Regions from separate parts of the Streptomyces sp. NPDC021093 genome, predicted to be linked through region 2. Evidence: riboswitches for the same ligand, from Rfam matches in the RefSeq annotation. Region 2 holds a riboswitch; each other region holds the start of a gene.
What was found. A riboswitch is a leader RNA that binds a small molecule or an ion and turns the genes downstream of it on or off. The one in region 2 is predicted to bind cyclic di-AMP.
Positions count from the first base shown of each region.

Region 1 (7,725 bases), on a different contig from region 2:
AGGTTTTTGCCTCTGAGGCAAGAAGTTTGCCTCAGAGGCAATCCTTCTGGCTCAATGGATCCATGACGCCACGCCTCGACGAGGCGGTCGAAGGCTCGGGCGAGGGCCCGGGTGACATGCCTCCGGTCGCCCCCCACCTGCGCGAACTCCGCCGCCGCAGCGGTCTCACCCTGGAGGCGGCGGCCCGCCGCGCCTCGCTCTCGCCCGCGCACCTCTCCCGGCTGGAGACCGGCCGGCGCCAGCCCTCGCTGCCGATGCTGCTCGCGCTCGCCCGTATCTACGGTACGACCGTCTCCGAACTGCTCGGCGAGACCACCGGCGACCGGGACGCCGTCCTGCGGGCCGGGGACATGTCCGCGCGCGAGGCCGACGGCTGGACGTACCGGCAGGCGGGCGGCTCCGGGCGGGCCATGCAGGCCCTGCGGGTGCACGTCCCGCACGCGGCCCAGGGCGATCTCGTCCGCGTGCACCCGGGGGAGGAGTGGCTGTACGTCCTCGAAGGGCGGCTGCGGCTCGTCCTCGGAGAGACCGTCCACCTCCTGGACGAGGGCGACAGCGCCCACTTCGACTCGCTCACCCCGCACCGGATCACCTCGGTGACGCCGGCCGGGGCCGAGCTGCTTTTCGTCCACACACTGATGCAGAGCACCGTCGCCGGGCTCTGCCTGCCCCAGGAGTCATGAGATGCCGGATCTCACCGAGTCACAGACTGCTGCGATGGCCGCGATCGCCAGGGCCGCCCAGGAGGCGGCCCACGACGAGAACTCCAGGACCAGTAAGAAGGCCGACTGGAACGACGGCGCGGGGAAGTCCGGCGTGCTCGGCTTCGTCGAGGACAGGGCGCCGCGCGGGCTGGTGCTGCGCGTCTTCCTGTACGTCGCCGTGGGCCACGCCTTCGCGGCCTTCATCTACCTGCTGTTCACGCTCGGCGGTGAGGGCTGAGCGGGTGCTGCGCGGCGGTGCGCGTCACTCGGTGAGCCGCTCGCGCAGTGCCTCGCGCGTCCCCTGCGTGAGCTTGAGGCCCTGCGTCAGATACGTGTCGGTGTCGCCCCAGGTGTCCGCGATGACGGTGAAGGCGGCCTCCAGGTAGCTGGCGCGGGCGTCGAAGAGCGGCGCGAGCAGGCCCATCACCTCGGCGTTCATCGCCTCGGGGGAGTCGCTGCCGCGGCGCACCTTGTAGCGCCGGTGCGGGTCGTTCGACTTCACGTAGTCCGCCACGATCGCCTCGCGCTCGACGCCCACCGCCAGGAGCGTCACCGCGATGGCCAGGCCCGCCCGGTCCTTGCCCGCCGCACAGTGCATCAGTGCGGGCACGCTGTCCTCGGCGAGGGCGTGCAGCACCCGGCTGTGCTCGGCCGTTCGCTCCACGATCATCCGCCGGTACGAGCCCGTCATACGGGCGGCTGCCTTGCCGTCGTCGAGGATCTCGCGCAGCTGGTCGATGTTGCCGTCGCGCACCATCCGCCAGAACTCGGTGCCGTCCGCCGGGTCGCTGAGCGGGATGTTCACGTTCCGCACGCCGGTGAGCGCGACGTCCGGGCCCTCCAGCTTCTGGTCCGCGGCATTGCGGAAGTCGAAGATCGTGTGCAGCGCGAGCGAGTCGAAGAACACCGTGTCCGCCTCGGTGGCGTGCGCCAGGTGACCGCTGCGGAAGAGCCGTCCGTACCGCGTCGACCGGCCGTCCACCGTCGGCAGCCCGCCGACGTCCCGGAAGTTCCGTACACCTGCCAGGTCGGGCTCGGCCGACGGCGATGCCTGCTGCGTCACGAGTGCTCCTCACGCGGTCGTTCGCCGGGGCGAAGCGCACCGGCCGGGCACGGACCGACGATACGACATGACGGGTCAAAATAGGTGCCTAAGGCACCCACCTGGCCCCGGGGCGGGGGCGAGTGAGCAGAATCATAGGGCGGGGCTGCCGGGAACTGCCGGGGCGTCAAAGGCCAGGTCAGGGGCGGGAGATGGCGGAAGTGACGGGTGCGGCGCAGCGGGAGAACCGTGGAGAAGGAGTGCTGAGGGGAAGGAGAAGAAGGGAACGGCTTGTTCGGGAGGTCCGCACTCGCCTAGGTTCACCGTCAATCCGGGTGGACCGCCGAATCCTGCCACCGCCCGGAATCCGCACCCATGACTTCTTCGTGTGGCAGGAGCGGGGGACCCAGGTAGTACGCCGGCACCGGAAGCGCTCCATCCTCCGGTACGGCTAGGGGTGAAGTCGTGCTCTTCAGGGAGCGCGGCCGGGCATCTCCAGCCCGAACCCGACAGCTCACCTCGCAGGCGCCGGAGAGGAATCCGTCATGCCTGCAAAGGGTAAGCACCGCCGCCCCAAGTCCAGTTCGTCGCTCACCCGCGGCTTCGTCGCCGCCGGTACGGGCGGTGCGGCACTGGCGCTCCCGCTGATCGGGGCCACGGGGGCGCACGCCGCCGACAAGGCTGCGGCTCCCGTCGCGCTGCCGCAGAAGGCGCCGCTGCAGCAGGTGCCCCAGCAGCGGACGGCGGAGCGCCCGGCCGCCGCGCCGCAGGCCGACTCCAAGAAGACCGACACCCGTACGTACTCCGTGGTGACCGGCGACAACCTGTCGAAGATCGCCGCGGAGGAGAACGTGCGCGGCGGCTGGCAGAAGCTGTACACGGACAACAAGTCGGTCGTCGGCGACGACCCTTCGATGATCTTCCCCGGTCTGAAGCTCACCCTCGGCGGCAAGGCGCCCGCGGGCTCGGGCAGCGCCGGTGGGGCGAAGGCCACGGCGCCCGCCCCGCAGAAGCAGGCCGACCGCACGGAGCGCACCGAGCGTACGGAACAGCGCGTCGAGCAGCGCACGGAGCAGCGCACCGAGAAGCGTGCGGAGCAGCGCACCCAGAAGCGGGTCGAGCGGCAGCAGAGCTCCGGTTCCGGCTTCTCCGCGCCCGTCCCGTCCGGCGTCTCCACCCCGTACCGCGCCTCCGGCGGCAGCTGGTCCAGCGGCTACCACACCGGTGTCGACTTCCGGGCCTCCTCCGGCACGCCGGTCAAGGCCGTCGGTGCGGGCACCGTCGTCTCCGCCGGCTGGGGCGGCGCGTACGGCAACGAGATCGTCATCAAGCACAACGACGGCCGCTACTCGCAGTACGCCCACCTGTCCGCGCTGAACGTCCGCTCCGGCCAGAGCGTCTCCGGCGGCCAGCAGATCGGCTACTCCGGCTCCACCGGAAACTCCACGGGACCGCACCTGCACTTCGAGATCCGCACCGGCCCGGGATACGGCTCGGACATCGACCCGCTGGGCTACCTCCGCAGCAACGGCGTCCCGGTCTGACCGCACGCCGACGGCGGGCTTCGGCCCTTCCGGCACACGGTTTTTCTCGCCCCCGCACCGGTCCCGGTGCGGGGGCGAGCCCCGTTCTCGCGGCATCACCTGCGTATTCCGGGTTGAATGAATCTTGACCGGTGGTATATCTCACCCTCCGTCAACCCCTCCCTACGGTGGCGTAAGTCACTTGCGGAAGTGAAGGATGTGTCGACGTGGCAGACGATTCGAGATCATTCAGCACAGGCACCATCGGGTCGTACGCGGCGATCGGGGACAGCTTCACCGAAGGGGTCGGAGACCCTGGCCCCGACGGTGCGTTCACCGGGTGGGCCGACCGGCTTGCCGTCCTCCTGGACGACCGGGTACCCGAGCACACCTTCCGATACGCGAACCTCGCCGTACGCGGCAAGCTCCTCGACCAGATCGTGGCCGAGCAGGTCCCGCGGGCCAAGGAGCTCGCCCCCGACCTGGTCAGCTTCTGTGCGGGCGGCAACGACATCATCCGGCCCGGCACCGACCCCGACGACGTCGCCGAGCGCTTCGAGAAGGCCGTCGCCGACCTCACGTCGGCGGTCGGCACGGTCATGATCACCACGGGCTTCGACACCCGGGGCGTCCCCGTACTGCGCCATCTGCGCGGCAAGGTCGCCACGTACTCGGCGCACGTACGGTCCATCGCCGACCGCTACGACTGCCCGGTCCTCGACCTGTGGTCGCTGAAGTCCGTGCAGGACCGGCGGGCCTGGGACTCCGACCGGCTGCACCTCTCGCCCGAGGGGCACACCCGGGTCGCGCTGCGGGCCGGTCAGGTGCTCGGCCTGGACATCCCGGCCGACCCCGACCAGCCGTGGCCGCCGATGGCGCCGCGCGGCAGGCTCGAAGCGCGCCGCGACAACATCGACTGGGCCCGCGAGCACCTGGTGCCGTGGATCGGCCGACGGCTGCGCGGCGAGAGCTCCGGGGACCACGTCGAGGCCAAGCGGCCCGACCTGCTGCCTCTCTGACGGAGAGTCGGGCCCGGCCCTCCGGGGGGGGAAGGCCGGGCCGCGGGGGCCCGGGGCGCTTCCCTGACGGAGGGTCAGGCCTGCGGCCGCGCGGGTTCGGCGAGCACGGAGGGTCAGGCCTGCGGCCCCGCGGGTTCGGCGAGCAGCGCGTCCGGGCCGATCAGGGACGTGTTGCCGGGGACGGTGCAGGCGTACGCCCCGGCCAGCGCGCCGAGCCGGGCGCACTCCTCCAGGCTCCGGCCTGCCAGGCGCCCGTACAGGAACCCGGAGACATACGCGTCGCCCGCACCGTTGGAGTCCACCACCGGAGCGGGCGGGACGGTCGCCGGGACCGGACGCGGAGTGCTGCCGCCGTCGCGGGTCAGCAGGTACGAGCCGCCCGCGCCCGCCGTCGCGATGACCGCCCCGGCCCGGCCCTCGCGCAGGATCTCCCGCATCAGGTCGCCGATCCGCTCGCCCGCACCCGCCGCGCTGAGGAACACCAGGTCGGCGCGGAGCGCGAAGGCACGGTGGTGCTCGTCGGCCCCGTCCCAGTCGTGCAGGTCGGTGGAGAACGGGACGCCGGTCGCCACGAGGTCGTCCAGGAGATGGCGGGCGAAGCCCATGATGGAGACGTGCACATGCCGGGCACGACGCACGTGCGGCAGACAGAAGTCGGCCGGCATCCGCAGGTCATCGGGGTCACGGGCGTCGTAGAACGACATCCGACGGCCCGTCGCATCCACCAGATTGACGGCGCGACGGGTGCCCGCTGGCGAGATCAGCGGCTCGAAGTCCACGCCGCCCTTGGCCAGCCGCTCCCGGACCTGGCCGCCGATCCAGTCGTCGCCGATGACGTCCAGGAACTTCACGCCGAGCCCCAGCGCCTGGCAGCCCAGCGCCACGTTGCCGCCCGTGTGCCCCGGCCACTCGCTGATGGGGGAGACCCCGACCGAGTCCGCGAGGGGCACCGGCAGCGCGTCCACCCGCACCACCGTGTCGACCCCGCTGCCGCCGAGCACCAGGACGTCGTACGCGTGCTGCCCGGCAGTGCTCTCCCCGTCCGGACCGTCCTGCTGCTGCCCCTGTTGCGTCCGCTGCGACACCGCGTACCCCTTCCCGTGCCCCGATTCACGCCGACGCGCCTCAGTATGGCGGGCGGCGGCCGGGTCGAACGGGGGTGCGGACCGCATGCGAGTGCGCGCGGGTGGCGGGAGGTGAATTTCGGAGCGCTCCAGAGTGGCGTGGCCTGCCGGGGCCCGGGCGGTGCTGGGATGTCCCCGCACTGTCCAGCCGGGCCGCTCCGGGCGCCCGGCCTCCGGAAGGAACCCTGCCGCATGTCCGCATCCCCCACCGCAGCACCGTCCCCCACGACCCCCACGACCCGGGCGTCCGTCACCACGCGCGCCCTCGTCGCCACCGCCCTCGCCGGCGGGCTGCTGGTGGCGGGCGCGCTGCCCGCCGCCGCGCAGAGCCCGGCCCCGGTCGCGGCGGGCGTCGTGAGCCCGGCGCCCTCCACGGTGTCCGTCACCGGATCGGGTGCGGCCACCGCGGCTCCCGACATGGCCGTCGTCAACGTCGGCGTCGAGGTGACGGCGCCCACCGCGAAGGCGGCCCTCGCCGGCCAGTCGGCCGCGGCCAAGGCACTGCTCGCCGCGGTCAAGCGTCAGGGCGTCGCGGACCGCGACGTACGCACCGAGAACCTCACCCTCAACGCCGTCCACAGCTACGAGAACGGCGTCGCCAAACTGACCGGCTACCAGGCGGCGCAGGGCTTCTCCGTCAAGGTGCGCGACCTGTCCCGCACCGGCGCCGTCATCCAGGCCGCCATGGACGCGGCAGGCGAAGCGGGCCGCATCAACGGCGTGACCTTCGACGTCGAGGACTCCACCGCGCTGCGCAACAAGGCGCGCGCGGCGGCCTTCCAGGACGCCCGGCGCAAGGCCGCCCAGTTCGCGAAGCTCAGCGGTCGCGAGCTCGGCAGGCTGGTCTCGATCGTGGAGTCCGACGCCGGCCGGCCGACCCCGGTGGAGATGCCCCCGGGAGCGGCCGCCGACGAGGCCGTGCCGGTCGCCCCCGGCCAGATCCAGGACCAGGTGACGGTCACCGCGGTCTACGAACTGGACTGACCCCGCCCCACGGCCCGTACGCCATACGCGCCCCGTACGCCACACACGTCACGGCGCGTCACGACGGAACGGTCCGGGCATACCACCGGGCCCGCGACCGTTCTGGTGAGGAGGGAGTCGCCCCGTGCCGTGCGACGCCCCGTAACGGCCCCGTTCCCCGGCCGTCGAACACGGTGCACATAATGGACTGAAGCCGACCCCCTTGGAGGTGCCGTGACCAGCGCGGATTCCCCGCAGATGCCATTGCGCGCGAAGCTGCGCGGGCTGAGGACCGCGGCGTTCGGAGCCGACCCGGCAGGGGAGCGCTGGGAGCGCATCCGCCGTTCGCCGAACTTCGCCGACGGCGTCTTCCAGAATCCCGAGGGCACCCGGGCCGCCCGGCCCTCGTCCGCATCCATGGCCGACCTCATGAAGACGTACTTCCGCAAGGAGGAGCGCGTCCGGCGCGCCCCGGCGGGGACCGTCCCGGTGTACGCGACCACGCTCGCCGACATCGCCGAGCCGCCCGCCTCCGGGCTCCGCCTGACCTGGATGGGCCACTCCACCGTCCTCGCCGAGATCGACGGGCGGCGGGTGCTCTTCGACCCGGTCTGGGGCGAGCGCTGCTCCCCGTTCAACTTCGCGGGCCCCAAGCGGCTGCACCCCGTGCCCGTACCGCTGCGCTCGCTCGGCGAGGTCGACGTCGTCGTCATCTCGCACGACCACTACGACCACCTCGACATGCCCACCATCCGCGCCCTGACCGGCACCGGTACCGTCTTCGCGGTCCCGCTCGGCGTCGGCGCGCACCTGGAGCACTGGGGCGTACCGCTCAGCCGCATCCGCGAACTGGACTGGAACGAGACCACCGACGTCGCCGGGATCAGCCTCACCGCCACCCCCGCCCGGCACTTCTGCGGCCGAGGGCTGCGCAACCAGCAGCACACCCTCTGGGCGTCCTGGGCGGTCGCCGGATCCGAGCACCGGATCTACCACAGCGGCGACACCGGGTACTTCGACGGCTTCAAGGACATCGGTGCCGCGCACGGCCCGTTCGACGCGACGATGATCCAGATCGGCGCGTACAGCCCGCACTGGCCGGACATCCACATGACCCCCGAGGAGGGCATGCGGGCCCACCTCGACCTCCAGGGCGGCAGCCCGCGCGGCATCATGCTGCCGATCCACTGGGGCACCTTCAACCTCGCCCCGCACCCGTGGGAAGAGCCCGCCGAGGGCACCCTCACCGCGGCTGCCGGGGCCGGGGCACGGATTGCCGTGCCGTGTCCGGGCGAACCTTTCGAACCCACGTCGGACGTGGTCCCGTCGGCGCCCTGGTGGCGCGGCGTC
Region 1 is NZ_JBIRQJ010000013.1:188,430-196,154, reverse strand. It holds gene ACH4SP_RS34805 (helix-turn-helix domain-containing protein) at 63-683, shown strand; gene ACH4SP_RS34800 (DUF6126 family protein) at 685-942, shown strand; gene ACH4SP_RS34795 (tyrosine-protein phosphatase) at 967-1,767, opposite strand; cyclic di-AMP (ydaO/yuaA leader) riboswitch at 2,078-2,287, shown strand; gene ACH4SP_RS34790 (peptidoglycan DD-metalloendopeptidase family protein) at 2,292-3,290, shown strand; gene ACH4SP_RS34785 (SGNH/GDSL hydrolase family protein) at 3,497-4,288, shown strand; gene ACH4SP_RS34780 (carbohydrate kinase family protein) at 4,402-5,292, opposite strand; gene ACH4SP_RS34775 (SIMPL domain-containing protein) at 5,605-6,396, shown strand; gene ACH4SP_RS34770 (MBL fold metallo-hydrolase) at 6,634-7,725, shown strand, end outside.
Region 1: it holds a riboswitch for cyclic di-AMP, as region 2 does, so the genes downstream of both, ACH4SP_RS34790 (peptidoglycan DD-metalloendopeptidase family protein) here and ACH4SP_RS12535 (M23 family metallopeptidase) in region 2, are expected to answer to the same signal.

Region 2 (7,725 bases):
TGGCGTCCGCGCATGCCATCACACGGGCCGCGCCCGGCACCCGGGTCATGGTGCTGGAGAAGGAGGCGGGCCCGGCGAGACATCAGACCGGGCGCAACAGCGGGGTGATCCACAGCGGGATCTACTACCGCCCCGGCTCGCTCAAGGCGCGGTACGCGGTGCGCGGCGCCGCCGAGATGATCAAGTTCTGTGCGGAGCACGACATTCCGCACGAGGTGACGGGCAAGCTGATCGTCGCCACCGAGCGCGCGGAGCTGCCGCGCCTGCACGCGCTCGTCCAGCGCGGCCGGCAGCACGGCATTCCGGTCCGCGAGCTGGGCCGCGCCCAGATCCGGGAGTACGAGCCCGAGGTGCGCGGCCTCGCGGCCATCCACGTCGGCACGACGGGCATCTGCGACTACGGCCGGGTCACGGAGGAGCTGGCCCGCTCGTCCGGCGCCGAGGTGAGGTACGGCGCGGAGGTCCGCGTCATCGCCCGCCGCGCGTCCGGGATCGCGGTGCGCACGGCGGACGGGACGGTCGTCCGGGCGAAGGCCCTGGTCAACTGCGCGGGGCTGCACTGCGACCGGGTGGCCAGGATGGCGGGCGACGAGCCGGGCATGCGGATCGTCCCCTTCCGCGGCGAGTACTTCGACCTCACCCGCCCCGACCTGGTGCGCGGCCTGGTCTACCCGGTCCCCGACCCCGCCTTCCCGTTCCTCGGCGTGCACCTGACGCGCGGCATCGCCGGCGGCGTCCACGTCGGGCCGAACGCGGTACCGGCACTGGCCCGCGAGGGGTACGACTGGGGTGCGGTCCGCCCCGCGGACCTGGCGGGGACGCTGGCCTGGCCCGGCTCCTGGCGGATAGCGCGCAGACACTGGCGGTACGGGGCGGGGGAGCTGCACCGTTCGCTGTCCAAGCGGGCGTTCACCGAGGCCGTACAACGCCTGCTGCCCGCGATCACCGAGGCCGACCTGCGCCCGTCCCCCGCGGGCGTACGGGCGCAGGCGGTGCTGCGCGACGGCACGCTCGCCGACGACTTCCTGATACGCGAGGCCCCCCGCACGGTGCACGTGCTGAACGCACCGTCCCCGGCGGCGACGGCGTCGCTGCCGATCGGGCGGGAGGTGGCCCGGCGGCTGCTGGGGGTGCTGGCGGGGGCCGAATCCGCAGCCCGCCCGACGTTCGAGGACGCGCGGGCGGAGCCCGGGCAGGGGTCCGGGCAGGGGTCCGGGGCGTAGCCCCTGCAGGAGAACGGCAACCGGTCCGCGCCCGCCTCCGTAGAATCGGACACCCCGTGTCCCAGAACAGCGAGAGCCCCACGATGCCCCAGAGCCCCGAGCAGCCCGCCGCCGAGCCGCAGGCCACCCCCGGCCCCTCCCAGGCGGCCGCCGCCGCGCGGGCCGCCGCCCACGAGCGCGCCGAGCGGATGCAGCCGCGGGCCCTGCGCATGTTCCCCGAGGGGACTGGCCCCTCCCCCGACCCCGCCGGTTCGCACTTCGAGCGGCGGATCCGCAGCTTCCAGCCGCGCCGCAGCCGGGTCACCACCGGCCAGGGCGAGGCCCTGAAGCGCTGGTGGCCGACTCGGGGCATCGACATCGACGGGCAGAGCGTCCTCAACCTCAAGGAGATGTTCGACGGCCTCCCGGTCGTCCTGGAGATCGGCTTCGGGATGGGCGAGGCCACCGCGCAGATGGCCGCCGACGACCCGTCCACCGGCATCCTCGCCGTCGACGTGCACACCCCCGGCCAGGGCAACCTCCTCGGTCTCGCCGAGCGGAACGGCCTCTCCAACATCCGGGTGGCCAACGGCGACGCCATCATCCTGCTCCGCGAGATGCTCGCCCCCGACTCCCTGTCCGGGCTGCGCGTGTACTTCCCCGACCCCTGGCCCAAGGCCCGCCACCACAAGCGCCGCCTGATCCAGCCGGAGTTCCTCTCCCTCGCCGCGACGCGGCTCGCGCCCGGCGCCGTACTGCACTGCGCGACCGACTGGGAGAACTACGCCGAGCAGATGCTCGAAGTGCTCACCGCGCACCCGGACTTCGAGAACACGCAGGCCGACGGCGGCTACACCCCGCGGCCCGCCTTCCGGCCGCTGACCCGCTTCGAGGGCCAGGGACTGGACAAGGGGCACGTGGTCCACGACCTGATGTTCCGCCGCGCAGAACGCCCGTAGAAGCCCGTAGAACGCCCGTGGAACAGGCCGGTTGACGCACCGTTCATCCACAGCGACTGTCCGAACACGATCGCGAGTGTCAGTGGCAGTCGTTAGGGTCGTTGGATGTACGAGACGTACGCATCGCCCCCGCCCCCGGCGGCTCCGGCACCCGAGCCGGAGCCGGCCTCCGTCGCGCCCGCGGCGGACCACCCCCGGCGGCCGGGTGTCCTGCGCGGCGTCCGGCACCGTGCCTTCTGGCGCAGCAGGGCGGTCCGCGCCACCGCGCTGATCGTGCTGCTCGCCCTGTCGGGTCTTGTGCTGTTCGCACTCGTACGGGAGCAGACCGGCACCCGCGGCTTCCTGGTCGGGCTCGGGCTCGCCGTGTTCCCGGTGCCGCTGCTGCTTGCGGCGTTCCGGTGGCTCGACCGGGTCGAGCCGGGGCCCTGGCGGAATCTGGTCTTCGCGTTCACCTGGGGTTCCTGCGCGGCGGCGCTCGTCGCGATCACGGCGAACAGCTTTGCGGTGCAGTGGATCGCCGTGGCCACCGCGGACCCCGACAACGCGGACACGCTGGGGGCGACCTTCGTCGCGCCGTTCGTCGAGGAGTGCGCGAAGGCGGCGGCGATCCTGCTGGTCTTCGTGTTCCGCAGACGGCACTTCACGGGCATCGTGGACGGCGTCGTCTTTGCGGGCTTCACCGCGACCGGCTTCGCCTTCACCGAGAACATCCTCTACCTGGGCAATGCCTTCGGTGAGGACCAGGCGTTCGGCTTCTCCGGGCTCGGCTCGGTGACGGCGGGGACGTTCTTCGTGCGGGTGGTCATGTCCCCCTTCGCGCACCCCCTCTTCACCGTGCTGACCGGCATCGGCTTCGGCCTGGTGGCGCTCGCGCCGACCCGGCGGATGCGCACCCGCGCGTGGCCGCGCGTCCGGCGGGTCGCGCTGCCGCTGCTCGGCCTGCTCCTCGCGATGGGCATGCACTCCCTGTGGAACGGCTCGGCGTCCTTCGGACCGCTCGCCTTCTACGGGGTGTACGGGCTGTTCATGGTCCCCGCGTTCGCGTTCCTGACCTGGCTGGCGATCTGGACCAGGCAGCGCGAACTGCGTCTGCTGTCGGCCGAGTTGCCCGCGTACGCCGCAGCGGGCTGGCTGGACCCGGCCGAGCCGCTCGCCCTGTCCTCGATGCGGGCCCGCTCGCTGGCCCAGGGGTACGCGGCCAGGACGCACGGCCCCGGCGCGGCCAAGGCCGTCGCGGAGTACGAGAAGTCCGCGACGGCACTGGCCTTCCTGCGGTACCGGGCGCGGCGCGGGGCGGCGACCCCGGAGCTGGCCGCCGAGTTCACCGCCCGCGAGCGGGAGCTGCTGCACGAGCTCTGGCAGCGCAAGCGGATCGCGGGCCCGGCGCTGGTGTACGCGGCCCAGGTCACCGGCCGAATACGGCTGCTCCCGCCGCCGTACCACCCGGCCTACGCGGCCGCGTACAACCCGTACAAGAACTACTGACCCGGCCGGGCCTGCCGACAGCGCAGCCGTCGAACAGAACCAGTCGCCAGGCAGAGGCAGCCGTCAGGCAGAAGCAGCCGTCAGCTTCGCCAGCTCGGCGTCGCTGAGCGTCAGGTCCGCCACCGCGAGCAGCGCGGGCAGCTGCTCGACCGTACGGGCGCTGGCGATCGGCGCCACGACGGTCGGCCGGGCCGCCAGCCAGGCCAGGGCCACGGTCGCGATCTCGGCGCCGTGCGCTCCGGCCACCTCGTCGAGCGCGGCGAGGACCTTGAGCCCCCGCTCGGTCTCCAGGTGCTTGGCCGCACCCTCGGCGCGTGCGCTCTGCACCGCGCCGCCGTCCGCCCGGTACTTGCCGGTCAGGAAGCCGGACGCGAGCGCGTAGTACGGCACGGCCGCGAGACCGGCCTGCGACGCGACGTCCTGGAGCTCGCCCTCGTAGGTGTCGCGGGAGACGAGGTTGTAGTGCGGCTGGAGCGCGGTGTACTTCGCGAGGCCCTCGCGCTCGGCGAAGTCCAGCGACTCCCGCAGCCGGTCGGCGGAGATGTTGGAGGCGGCCACTGCCCGCACCTTGCCGTCCCGTACCAGCTGGTCGAGCGCGGTGACGAACTCCTCGACGGGCACGGACGGGTCGTCGTAGTGCGTGTAGTAGAGGTCGATGTAGTCCGTGCCGAGACGGCGCAGCGACTCCTCGGCTGCGGCCTTGATGGTGGTGGCGGAGAGTCCCTTGTACGAGGGGTGGGCGCCGACCTTGGTGGCGAGGACGACCTCGTCCCGGTTGGAGCGGGCGGCCAGCCATTCGCCGAGCACGCGCTCGGACTCGCCGCCCTCGTTGCCCGGGACCCAGGCGGAGTAGACGTCGGCGGTGTCGACGAAGTTGCCGCCGCCGGCGGTGTACGCGTCGAGGACGGCGAAGGACTGGTCGCGGTCGGCGGTCCAGCCGAAGACATTGCCGCCGAGGGCGAGCGGGAAGACATCGAGGCCGGAAGAGCCCAGCGGGCGCAGGTGGGAAGTCATGAGGACGTCAACCACCCGGCCCGCCGGACCTATTCCATGCACTGGCCATCAAATCCGGCCGGATCACACCGGACCGGACGGGGCCCGCGGATCAGACCGAAAGGCCCTTGTCCCGCAGCCAGGCCGCCGGGTCGATGCCGTCGCCGCCCGGGGTGTGCACTTCGAGGTGCAGGTGCGGTCCGGTGACGTTGCCGGTGGCGCCCACGTTGCCGATGGTCTGCCCGGTCGAGACGTCGGTGCCCGCCGAGACGTTCATCTGCGAGAGGTGGCAGTACCAGATCTCCGTGCCGTCGCTCAGCTCCAGCACGATGCGGTAGCCGTACGAGCCCGAGTAGCCCGCGGACTTTATGGTCCCGCCGTGCACGGCCTTGACCGGCGTGCCCGTCGGGGCGGCGAAGTCGAGACCGGTGTGGTGCCCGGAGGACCACATCGAGCCGGCCTGCCCGTAGGTGGAGGTGAGGGTGTACGAGGAGGTGGGCAGCGAGTAGCTGGCGGCCAGCTTGGCGAGCCGCTCGGCCTCCGCCTTCGCCTCGGCCTCCGCCTTGGCCTTCGCCTTGGCCCTGGCCTCTGCCTCGCGCTTCTCCTGCTCGACCTTCTCCGCCTTGGCGTCGGCCTCGTCGCGCTGCTTCTTGGCCTCGGCGGCTGCGTCCTTGACGGCCTGCTGGCGCGCGGCCTCCTGGACCGCCTCGTCGGCGACGGAGCGCTGCTGCTCGGCCTGGTGGAGGATCCGCGCCCGCAGGCTCTCGCCCGCACCGACCTGCTGCTGCCCGGCGGCGGCGGGAGCGGCGGAGGCGGCGGCCGGAACGGCGGCGACCACCACGCCCGTACCGGAGTCGGCGTCGGAGTGCGCACCGGAGTCGGAGCCCGACACCAACGCCCCCACGCCCGGCAGCGACTCGGCGTCCGGCAGGGATTCGGCGAGCGAGGCGAGGGAGTCGGAGAGCTGGTCCGGCAGCGATATCGAGACGGCCGGCTTCTCCTGGGCGGTGGCGATCCCACCGGCGCCGACGGCGGCGATGACGCCGACCCCCAGCACCGTGGAGCTACGGGCCAGGGAGCCGCGCTGCTTGGCGACACGGTGCTTGCCGCGCACCGGAACGAGGGACTCCTCGGTGGGGTTCCACTCCTCGGCCGACGCGGCGGGGCCGCCGAAGGGAATGCCGGAGGGGATGTGGGAGGGACCGTCGGAGGAACCGCCGGAGGTGTTTCCCGAGGGGCCTTCGAACTCAGCGAATCCCTCGAAGCCGCCCCGGTGCTGCTGCGGAATCTCGGGCGCGAGGGGCGCGAGGCCGACGAGCGTGTCGCCCTGACCGTTGGCCGGGCCGTGCGTCCAGCCGTCCGTCCGGCCGCCTGTCGGGCCCTCCGTGTCGTTCGGGACTCCGTAAGCCTGGTACGAGAAAGCGGGGGCCGGTGTTTCGGGGGCAGGCCTGTTGGACGCCACGGGGGCGCGCTCCTTTCCTTCCTTCTCGCCTACCGGGTTAGCTGACGGGTTCGGAGCAGGAAGGTCTCCTACGGGCCAGGTGCGGCCCGATTCACCCCAATTGGTGGTTCCCCGGTTTCCTCACGGAATTCGGCGCACGCGCACGGCGCCGTCTCTGACGACGGCTGGGACGACCGCACTGCGTTATCGAACGTTAATAGACACACAAGTGGAATTCCAAGCTGTTCCGGGTGATCGTTAACGCTGCGCAGGCACTCACGGCCAAGGCATACGGGCACATATGACCGCGAATCAGGACGACACAGCGGCCTCCCGAAACACATGCGTTCCGCCCCCGCAAACCCTCCACAACTGATAGATCGTCAATTGTTATGCGGAGGGCTCCCCTTCGAGCACACCCCGTGACCGACCGGCCGCACGCCGCCGCCCGCACCGCGCACCTTCCCCGCACCCACCGCGCTCACGGCCGTTTCACGATCTCCACGGTCCGGCGCCGCTCCGGCTGGCCCACCCCCGGCCGCCCCACCGCGAGCAGCGCCATGTCGTCGGTCTGCTTCCCGCCCGTATGCACCCGTACGTCACTGGTCAGCGCGTCCAGCACGGCGTCGGGCCCCGGATAGAGCGAGCGCCGCAGCCGTACCGCCGGGTCGTAGAAGACCCCGGCCGCGTCCCGCGCCTCGGAGAGCCCGTCCGTGTAGAACACCAGCGTCGAGCCCGCGGGGTACGCGAACTCCCGCGCCCGGTCCGGCCAGTCCCCCAGGTCCCCCATCCCCAGCGGCAGCGCGAACTCCTCCGGCTCCAGCACGTCCAGCTCGCCGTCCGCGTACAGCAGCAGCGGCTCGGGGTGCCCCCGGTTCACCAGTCGTACGACGCCCTCGCCGCGCGGGATCTCGGCGAGCACCGCCGTCGTGAAGCCCTCCAGCGCGTCAAGGCCGTCCCGCCGCCGGCCCTCGCGCGCCAGCGCCCGCTCCAGCCGCTGCGCGACGCCCTCCAGACAGCTCTCCGTCTCGGCGGCCTCCCGGAACGCACCCACCACCACCGCGACCGCCTCGACGGCCTCAAGCCCCTTGCCCCGTACGTCCCCCACGACGAGCCGCACCCCGTAGGGAGTGTCCTGCACGGCGAACAGGTCGCCCCCGATGAACGCGTCCGCCTCCGCCGCCTCGTACCGCGCGGCGATCTCAAGACCGCCGATCCGGTCCGGCGGGATCGGTACGACCGCCCGCTGCGCCGCGTCCGCGATGACCCGCACCGACGCGAGCTGCCTGCCGCTCTTCCGTACGACCCGGTTGATCAGGATCGCGAGCACGGCCACCGTCAGCACGGTCACCAGCTCGGTCACGCCCACCACGGACATCAGGACGTCGTCGGAGATCCGCAGCCCCACCACGGCCAGCACGGCGGCACACGCGGTCAGCCCGGTGTTGACCAGCGAGAAGAACGGCGCGGCGACCAGCGGAGCGGCCGCGAACAGCGGCGAGGCCGTGAAGTCGTCCGGCGTCAGCGCGTCGAAGAGGAGCCCGCCCGTGATCATCAGCGCGGGCAGCGCCCGCACGAACCGCCGCGTCTTCCTCCCGCCGCCGTCCCCCGCCCCTGCCCCGTTCCCGGCCCTCGTCCCGTTCCC
Region 2 is NZ_JBIRQJ010000004.1:13,880-21,604, forward strand. It holds gene lhgO (L-2-hydroxyglutarate oxidase) at 1-1,223, shown strand, start outside; gene trmB (tRNA (guanosine(46)-N7)-methyltransferase TrmB) at 1,307-2,161, shown strand; gene ACH4SP_RS12525 (PrsW family intramembrane metalloprotease) at 2,267-3,646, shown strand; gene ACH4SP_RS12530 (aldo/keto reductase) at 3,710-4,660, opposite strand; gene ACH4SP_RS12535 (M23 family metallopeptidase) at 4,752-5,831, opposite strand; cyclic di-AMP (ydaO/yuaA leader) riboswitch at 6,113-6,246, opposite strand; gene ACH4SP_RS12540 (PP2C family protein-serine/threonine phosphatase) at 6,562-7,725, opposite strand, start outside.

Region 3 (7,725 bases), on a different contig from region 2:
AGGCCTACGTACCCACCGCCTACTACGAGGATCCTGGGACGCTCCGTGGTGCTCATGCAATCGAGTATCCACCCCTCACCGGGGGGTACCTCGTGAGCCCCTTCACAAGGTCTGCGGGACCCTCTGCTACACTCCGCGGCCCACGTGACTGAGGTCATGGCCCGAAGGGGGAACCACCGGGCGTCGAGGGTCGTTGAAAACCCCTTCCCAACTGGCCTGATGGCCCCTTCCGTGGACTGGACCACTTACGCGTTTCATACATCCGTTACACGCCCGGAACCGTCCGTTATGCACGCACTCGGGGGCGCCGCACCGCCCGATCGGCTCCGGGACGTGAAAAAGGGGCCCAACGGGCCCCTTTTCCTTGTGAAGAACTTCACGAAGTTCGTTCGGCGCGCTCTCGCGTCAGGCGACGGACCACCCGATGCCGTCCAGAATGTCGTGTTCCGAGACGACGACCTCGGCGGCTCCCGCGCGCTCCATGAGGGCGAGCAGGATGAGCGATCCGGCGACGATGACGTCCACCCGGCCCGGGTGCATGACGGGGATCGCCGCCTTCTCGTCGTGGGTGGCACCGATCAGCATCTCGGTGACCTCCCGGACGCGCTCGTACGGGATCCGGGCGTGGTGGATCGCCGAGGGGTCGTACGTGTCGAGCCCCAGCGCGATCGCCGCGACGGTGGTGACGGACCCGGCGAGGCCGACCAGGGTGCGGGAGCCTTCGGCACCCTCGGGGCCCTGTGCGAAGGGCACCGTCCGCGCGGCCAGGTCGAGGGCCGCCTCGATGTCCTCGCGGATCGCGGCGACCTGCTCGGGCGTTGCCGGGCTGGACGGCTGGTGCCGCTCGGTCAGCCGTACGCAGCCAATGTCGACGGAGCGGGCGGCCTGGACCGTGTCGCGGCCGGTGACGAGCTCGGTGGAGCCGCCGCCGATGTCGGCGACGAGGTAGTCCTCGCCCGCCCGTCGCCCACCACCACCCTTCCAAGGAAGGCGCTCCGCGCCCTTTTCATCTCCCGCCAGCTCCTTCGTGGCGCCCGTGAAGGAGAACTCGGCCTCCTGGTCGCCGGAGATCACCTCGGGCTCGACGCCCAGGATGTCCAGGACGCCGCTGACGAACTCGTCGCGGTTCTCGGCGTCCCTGGAGGCGGAGGTGGCCACGAAGCGGACCTTCTCCGCGCCGTGATCCTTGATGATCTGCGCGTACTCGCGGCAGGCCGCGAAGGTGCGCTCCAGCGCCTCGGGGGCGAGGCGGCCGGTGCGGTCCACGCCCTGGCCGAGCCGGACGATGGTCATCCGGCGGTCCAGATCGACCAGCTCGCCGGTGGCGGGGTCCGCGTCGGCGACGAGCAGGCGGATGGAGTTCGTACCGCAGTCGATGGCGGCGATACGGGTCACTTGGCGGCCTCCTCGGCCTGGTCCGCGGCCTTGTCGGCGGCCTTGTCCGTGCACGGCGTCACACACGGGCCCTTGGCCCACCACTCGGGCAGCAGCGCCAGCGCCTCGTCGCCGAAGGGGTTCACGCCGGGTCCTGCGACCAGGGAGTGGCCCACCAGCACGTGCAGGCACTTCACCCGGTCGGGCATCCCGCCGGCGCTGGGGAAGCCCACCAGCTCCTCGATCTCGTCGCGCCGCTTGAGGTAGTCCTCGTGCGCGGCCAGGTAGGTGTCCGCCAGCTCCTGGTCGGTGGACAGCCGCGCCTGCATCTCCTTCATCAGGCCGGAGCCCTCCAGAGTGCCGATGGCGCCCGTGGCCCGCGGGCAGGTCATGTAGTAGAGCGTGGGGAACGGCGTGCCGTCCTCCAGCCGCGGAGCCGTCTCGACCACGTCCGGGTTGCCGCAGGGGCAGCGGTGCGCGATCGCGCGCAGCCCGCGCGGCGGACGGCCGAGCTGGAGCTTGAACGCCTCGATGTCCTTGTCGGTGGGCTCGGTGCGCGGCGTGGTCGGGGGCGGGGTGTCCATGCGTGCCTTCTGTCGGTCTGTTTTCGTACGGAGAGTGGTTCTACGGTTCCCGGCGGTCGGCCTCGTCGACGCCGCCCCAGACGTTCGAGTACCAGGGCTGGTCGGCCGCGCCGCCCTCGCCCGGCCGCTCGGAGGCGCCGGACGCGTCCGGGTCGTACATGGTGAAGCCCGTCTCGCCGGGCAACACGTAGTGCAGGTGCTCGCGGGACAGCCGCACGATGTACGCGTCGTCCTGCAGCCGGGCCTTGGCGTCGCGGAGCTCCTCGACGCGCCGGTCCGCCTCGTCCCTGGCCTGCTCCTGGTCGGCGATCTCGGTGCGCTGCGAGAAGTAGCTCCGTATCGGGTACGCGAGAGCCACCACCAGCGTGCAGACCACCAGGACGAGCAGCGCCGCCCGGCCCGTGAGCCGGGAGCGGCGGGCCTGGCGGCGGGTCTGGGAGCGGTAGACGCGGGCGGCGGTCTGCTCGCCGAGCAGTCGCAGCCTGGTCGTGGTGGAGAACCGGTCGCGGTTGCCCTTCGCGGCCATCCGTTGTCCCTCCCCGTTACGCACCGACGTCCCCGCACACGGTACGGGACCGGGTACGGGGACGTACGGAGGCTTAAACCTTCAGCGAGGAATCAGCCCTTGAAACGGGGGAACGCGGAGCGGCCCGCGTACACCGCGGCGTCGTCGAGGATCTCCTCGATGCGCAGCAGCTGGTTGTACTTGGCGACGCGGTCCGAGCGGGCCGGGGCGCCGGTCTTGATCTGGCCGCAGTTCACCGCGACGGCGAGGTCGGCGATGGTGACGTCCTCGGTCTCGCCGGAACGGTGCGACATCATGCACTTGAAGCCGTTGCGCTGGGCCAGCTCGACGGCGTCCAGCGTCTCGGTGAGCGAGCCGATCTGGTTAACCTTGACGAGCAGGGCGTTCGCGGAGCCCTCCTCGATGCCGCGGGCCAGACGCTCCGGGTTGGTGACGAAGAGGTCGTCGCCGACGATCTGGACCTTGGAGCCCAGACGGTCGGTGAGGGTCTTCCAGCCGGCCCAGTCGTCCTCGTACAGCGGGTCCTCGATGGAGACCATCGGGTACGCGGAGACGAGCTCCTCGTAGTACTCGGTCATCTCGGCGGCCGAGCGGGACTTGCCCTCGAACTCGTACTTGCCGTCCTTGTAGAACTCGGAGGCGGCGACGTCGAGCGCGAGCGCGATCTGCTCGCCGGGGATGTAACCGGCCTGCGTGATGGCCTCGACGATGAGGTCGAGGGCGGCGCGGTTGGACTCCAGGTTCGGGGCGAAGCCGCCCTCGTCGCCGAGGCCGGTGGACAGGCCCTTGGTCTTCAGCACCTTCTTGAGGGTGTGGTAGACCTCGGCGCCCCAGCGAAGGGCCTCGGAGAAGGACTCCGCGCCGATCGGGGCGATCATGAACTCCTGGATGTCGACGTTGGAGTCGGCGTGCGACCCACCGTTGAGGATGTTCATCATCGGGACGGGCAGCAGGTGCGCGTTCGGACCGCCGAGGTAGCGGAACAGCGGCAGGTCGCTGGCCTCGGAGGCGGCGTGCGCGACGGCGAGGGAGACGCCCAGGATGGCGTTGGCGCCGAGGGAGCCCTTGTTCTCGGTGGCGTCGAGGTCGAACATCGCCTGGTCGATCAGGCGCTGCTCGGTCGCGTCGTAGCCGACGAGCTCCGGGCCGATCTGCTCGATGACGGCGAGAACGGCCTTCTCGACACCCTTGCCGAGGTAGCGGTTCGGGTCACCGTCGCGAAGCTCGATGGCTTCGAAGGCACCGGTGGAGGCGCCGGACGGAACAGCAGCACGGCCGGTGCTGCCGTCGTCGAGGCCGACCTCGACCTCGACCGTGGGGTTGCCTCGGGAGTCCAGGATTTCCCGGGCTACGACGACGTCGATGGACGGCACGAGCATCTCCTTATGGGATGTGACGCTGAGGGGTGCGCCCGCTGACGGGGCGCGGCGCAGGGTCGCTTTCGGCCTTGCGACATGAGCCTAACCGGATCGCAGGCATCAGCCAGCCGATGGACCGCCCGCTGGGACGAAAAGATGCCCGAATGCCTGTAATACAGGACGAAGGACCTGAAGGCCGTCGCCGTGTGTTACGGACCTGTTCACCCAGCGTGCGTACGGGCTCTGCCCATACGAGGGGACGTGGACGCAGAAGGGCCCCGGCCCGGGCGCGTACAGGGGGAAGTCGCGCCCGGCCGGGGTCCAGGTGTGCGGAGCGGACGGGGGTGGGCCGTCCGCTCCACTGCGCGGGGACCGGGCGGGGGTGGGCCGCCGGGGTCTCCGCGGGGGTCAGCTCAGGTGGAGCTGCTGACCCGGGTAGATGAGGTCGGCGTCGACGACGACTCCCTCATTCAGGTCGAGGATGTGCTGCCAGCCGCCCTTGACGTGCTTCGCCTCGGCGATCTTCGCGAGGGTGTCGCCGGACTTGACCTCGTACTCGCCGTCACCCTTCTGGATCGGGGCGGACGGCTTGGCTGCCGTCTTGGGGGCCTCGGACTTCGGGGCCGCGGACTTCGGGGCCTGGCGGGCCTCGGAGCGGGAGGCGGTCGGGGCCTCGGAGCGGTGCTGCTTCTTCGGGGCGGACTTCTGCGTGCCCGAGCCGGTGCTGACGCCCGGGTCGACACCGTCGTTGCTGAGGTTGCCGGCGCCCGCGCAGGCCCAGGCGCCGGGGCCCTGGATCTTGAGGAGCTGCTCGGCGACGGCTATCTGCTGGCCCTTGGTGGCCTGGTCGGCGCGCGGCGCGTACTTGGTGCCGCCGGCGGCCGCCCACGAGGAGTTCGTGAACTGCAGGCCGCCGTAGTAGCCGTTGCCCGTGTTGATGGACCAGTTGCCGCCGGACTCGCACTGGGCGACGGCGTCCCAGGTGTCGACGGAGGCGGCGGAGGCCGAGGAGGCCCCCATCAGCGGAGCGGCGACCGCGACACCGGTGACACCCGCGAGGGTGGCGACACGGGTGGCCTTGGACGGACGGCGGTGCTTGCCCTTGCCAGTGAACAGCGACATGGATATCCCCTCACCGACGCCTTCGAGGTGAGCTGTCGGGTTCGGGCTGTGAGTTCGCCCGGCCTCCGGTCGGGACCGCGGATCTCTCCCGCGTTCCGTCTCGGCGGCTTCACCCCAAGCCGTTCCTCGTCCGTCTCTCAACGTCCGGGCCCGGCACTTACCTTGGGTCCCCCGCTCCTGCCTACGGCGCTTTCGCGACGACTGCTGCCGAGGCCCGCCGGCAGGATTCGGCGTGCGGGCTCCGGTGCCCACCGGTGGCGAGCGAGGACGACCGTAATCACAGGAGTCCCCGATGTTCAAAGAGGCCCATCGGGGACATTCAGCCCCTACTTGCCCTCCCTGCACGGTTGTTTACGCAGGTCAGAGGGGGCACGGCGGGACCTTCCAGCAGGGACACGCCAGTTGGGGCAGAGAGACTCATGTCTCACTTGCGCAGAACCGGACATAAGGTCCCGAACTACCTGTGTTCTGGGCCTACTTTTCGCTCAATTCGAGGCTCTGGCCAGGCTTGATGAGGTCCGGATCGTCGCCCAGGGCCTTGCGGTTCGCCTCGTAGAGCGCGGGCCAGCCGCCGGGCACGTGCGCCTCGTCGGCGATGTGCCAGAGGTTGTCGCCGGGGCGCACGGTGTAGTCGCCGGGACCGGGTGCGCCGTCCGCACCCTTGTCGCCGTCACGGGAGGCGTGGCGGCCCTCATCGCGTCCGTCGGTCCCGTCCGGGGTGGACGAATTGTCCGGTACGGGAAGGGAGTTCTCCGGCGCGGGCTCGCCGCGGTGCTTGCCCTGGCCTCCGTCCGCGGGGTCGGTGGCGCCCGGGGTGGCGGGCGTACCGGGAGTGGCGGGCGTGCCGGGCGTGACCGACGCGTCCGGGGACTCGATGCCCGGGGTCTGCGTGCCCGGGGTCTGCGTGCCGGGGGCCTGCGTACCGGGCGTCGTGCCGCCGGGGAAGGGCAGTTCGGTGCCCGGGGTGGTCGGGCCGGTGCTGGGCTCGATGCTGGAGCCGGGGGTCGGCTCGGCGGGATGGCCGCTGCCCGGGATGGCGGGGGTGGTCGGAGTGACGGGGGTGGCCGGGGTGGTCGGCGCCTTCGCACCCGGATCCGTACCCGCGTCCTTACCCGCACCCGTGCCCGCGTCCGCACCCGTGCCCGGGGTGTCCTGGTGGGCGCTCTCGCCGGGGGTGTCCGGCTTCACGGAGCCCGCCGGGGGCTTGGGCGGTGCACCGGTGTCCGTGCCGGGATCGGCGGCGTCGACCCCGCCGGACGCGGAACCGGAACCGGAATCAGCACCGCCGCCCGGGGCGAGCCCGGAGACGCCGGCGCAGCTCGGCCAGCCCTGCGGGCCCTCGGCGGCGAACACCTTCTCGGCGACCTTGATCTGCTGCGAGCGGCTGGCGAGGTCGGGCCGCGGGGCGTACGCACCGCCGCCGTACTGGTCCCACTTCTCCTGCGAGAACTGGAGCCCGCCGTAGTAGCCGTTGCCGAGGTCGGCACTCCACATGCCGCCGCTCTCGCACTCGGCGACGCGGTCCCAGGTGTTCGACTCGACCGCGCTGGCGCTGGTCGCGCCCAGGAGCGGAATCGCGAGTGCGGATCCGGTCACCCCGGCCGCGACGATGAGAGCGGGTGCCTGACGCGGGCGGCGGTGTTTACCGTTCCCGGAGCGCATGCGGTTGCCTTTCAGCTGACGGTGACCCGGCTTCTGGCCGTAACTGCTGGGTCGTCCGTGAACGTAGCCGCAGTCGAACACCCGTCACAAGTCGATGCAGTGGAGATCACGCGAAGGTCACATTGCTGACGCGCCGTCAGCTTCGGGTGCCCTTACGGGTTCCCCGAACTCGACCGGGAGGGTGCGCAGTCCGCGCATGATGAGGCCGCCACGCCACCGCAAATCGGCAGGATCTTCCGCGAGTTGCAGGTCAGGGAGACGGGTCAGCAGGGTCGCGAGGGCCGTCTGCGCTTCGAGCCTGGCGAGCGGGGCGCCGAGGCAGTAGTGGATGCCGTGGCCGTAGCCGAGGTGCTGGTTGTCCCGACGGCTGAGATCCAAGGTGTCCGGATCCTGGAACCTTTCGGGGTCCCGGTCGGCGGCGGCAAGCACGACGAGCACGGGGTCGCCCGCGGAGATCTCCTCGCCGCCGATGCTCAGGTCCTCGGTCGCGTACCGCCAGGTGGCGAGCTCCACCGGGCCGTCGTAGCGCAGGAGTTCCTCGACGCCGGTGGCGAGGAGTCCGGTGTCGCCCTCGGCGAGGGCGGCTTGGAGGCGCTCGCGCTGCTCCGGGTTGCGGAGCAGCGCGTACGTCCCGTTGCCGATCAGGTTGATGGTCGTCTCAAAACCGGCAAACAGGATGATGAAGGCCATGGCGGCGGCCTCGTTCTCCGTCAGGTGCTCTCCGTGGTCGCTGGCCCGGATGAGGTTGGAGATGAGGTCGTCGCCGAGGTCCTCGCGCTTGCGGTGGATCAGCTCGACGAGGTACGCCCGGATCTTCTTCACCGAGCGCGCCACTCCCCCGCGCGGCCCGCCCCCGTGCCGGATCATCATCCCCGCCCAGTCGCGGAAGTCGTCCTGGTCCTCGCGGGGTACGCCCAGCAGGTCGCAGATCGCGTAGATGGGGAGCGGGAAGGCGAACTCGTGGATGAGGTCGGCGGACCCGTTGGGCTCGAACGCGTCGATGAGCCGGTCGGTCAGCTCCTGCACGCGGGGGGCGAACTCGGCGACCGTGCGCGGGGTGAATGCCTTGGAGACGAGCCGTCGCAGCCGGGTGTGGTCC
Region 3 is NZ_JBIRQJ010000010.1:324,899-332,623, reverse strand. It holds gene ACH4SP_RS30895 (NAD(P)/FAD-dependent oxidoreductase) at 1-56, opposite strand, end outside; gene ACH4SP_RS30890 (exopolyphosphatase) at 406-1,395, opposite strand; gene ACH4SP_RS30885 (DUF501 domain-containing protein) at 1,392-1,958, opposite strand; gene ACH4SP_RS30880 (septum formation initiator family protein) at 1,999-2,484, opposite strand; gene eno (phosphopyruvate hydratase) at 2,577-3,863, opposite strand; gene ACH4SP_RS30870 (transglycosylase family protein) at 4,251-4,964, opposite strand; cyclic di-AMP (ydaO/yuaA leader) riboswitch at 4,967-5,163, opposite strand; gene ACH4SP_RS30865 (transglycosylase family protein) at 5,439-6,626, opposite strand; gene ACH4SP_RS30860 (cytochrome P450) at 6,744-7,725, opposite strand, start outside.
Region 3: it holds a riboswitch for cyclic di-AMP, as region 2 does, so the genes downstream of both, ACH4SP_RS30870 (transglycosylase family protein) here and ACH4SP_RS12535 (M23 family metallopeptidase) in region 2, are expected to answer to the same signal.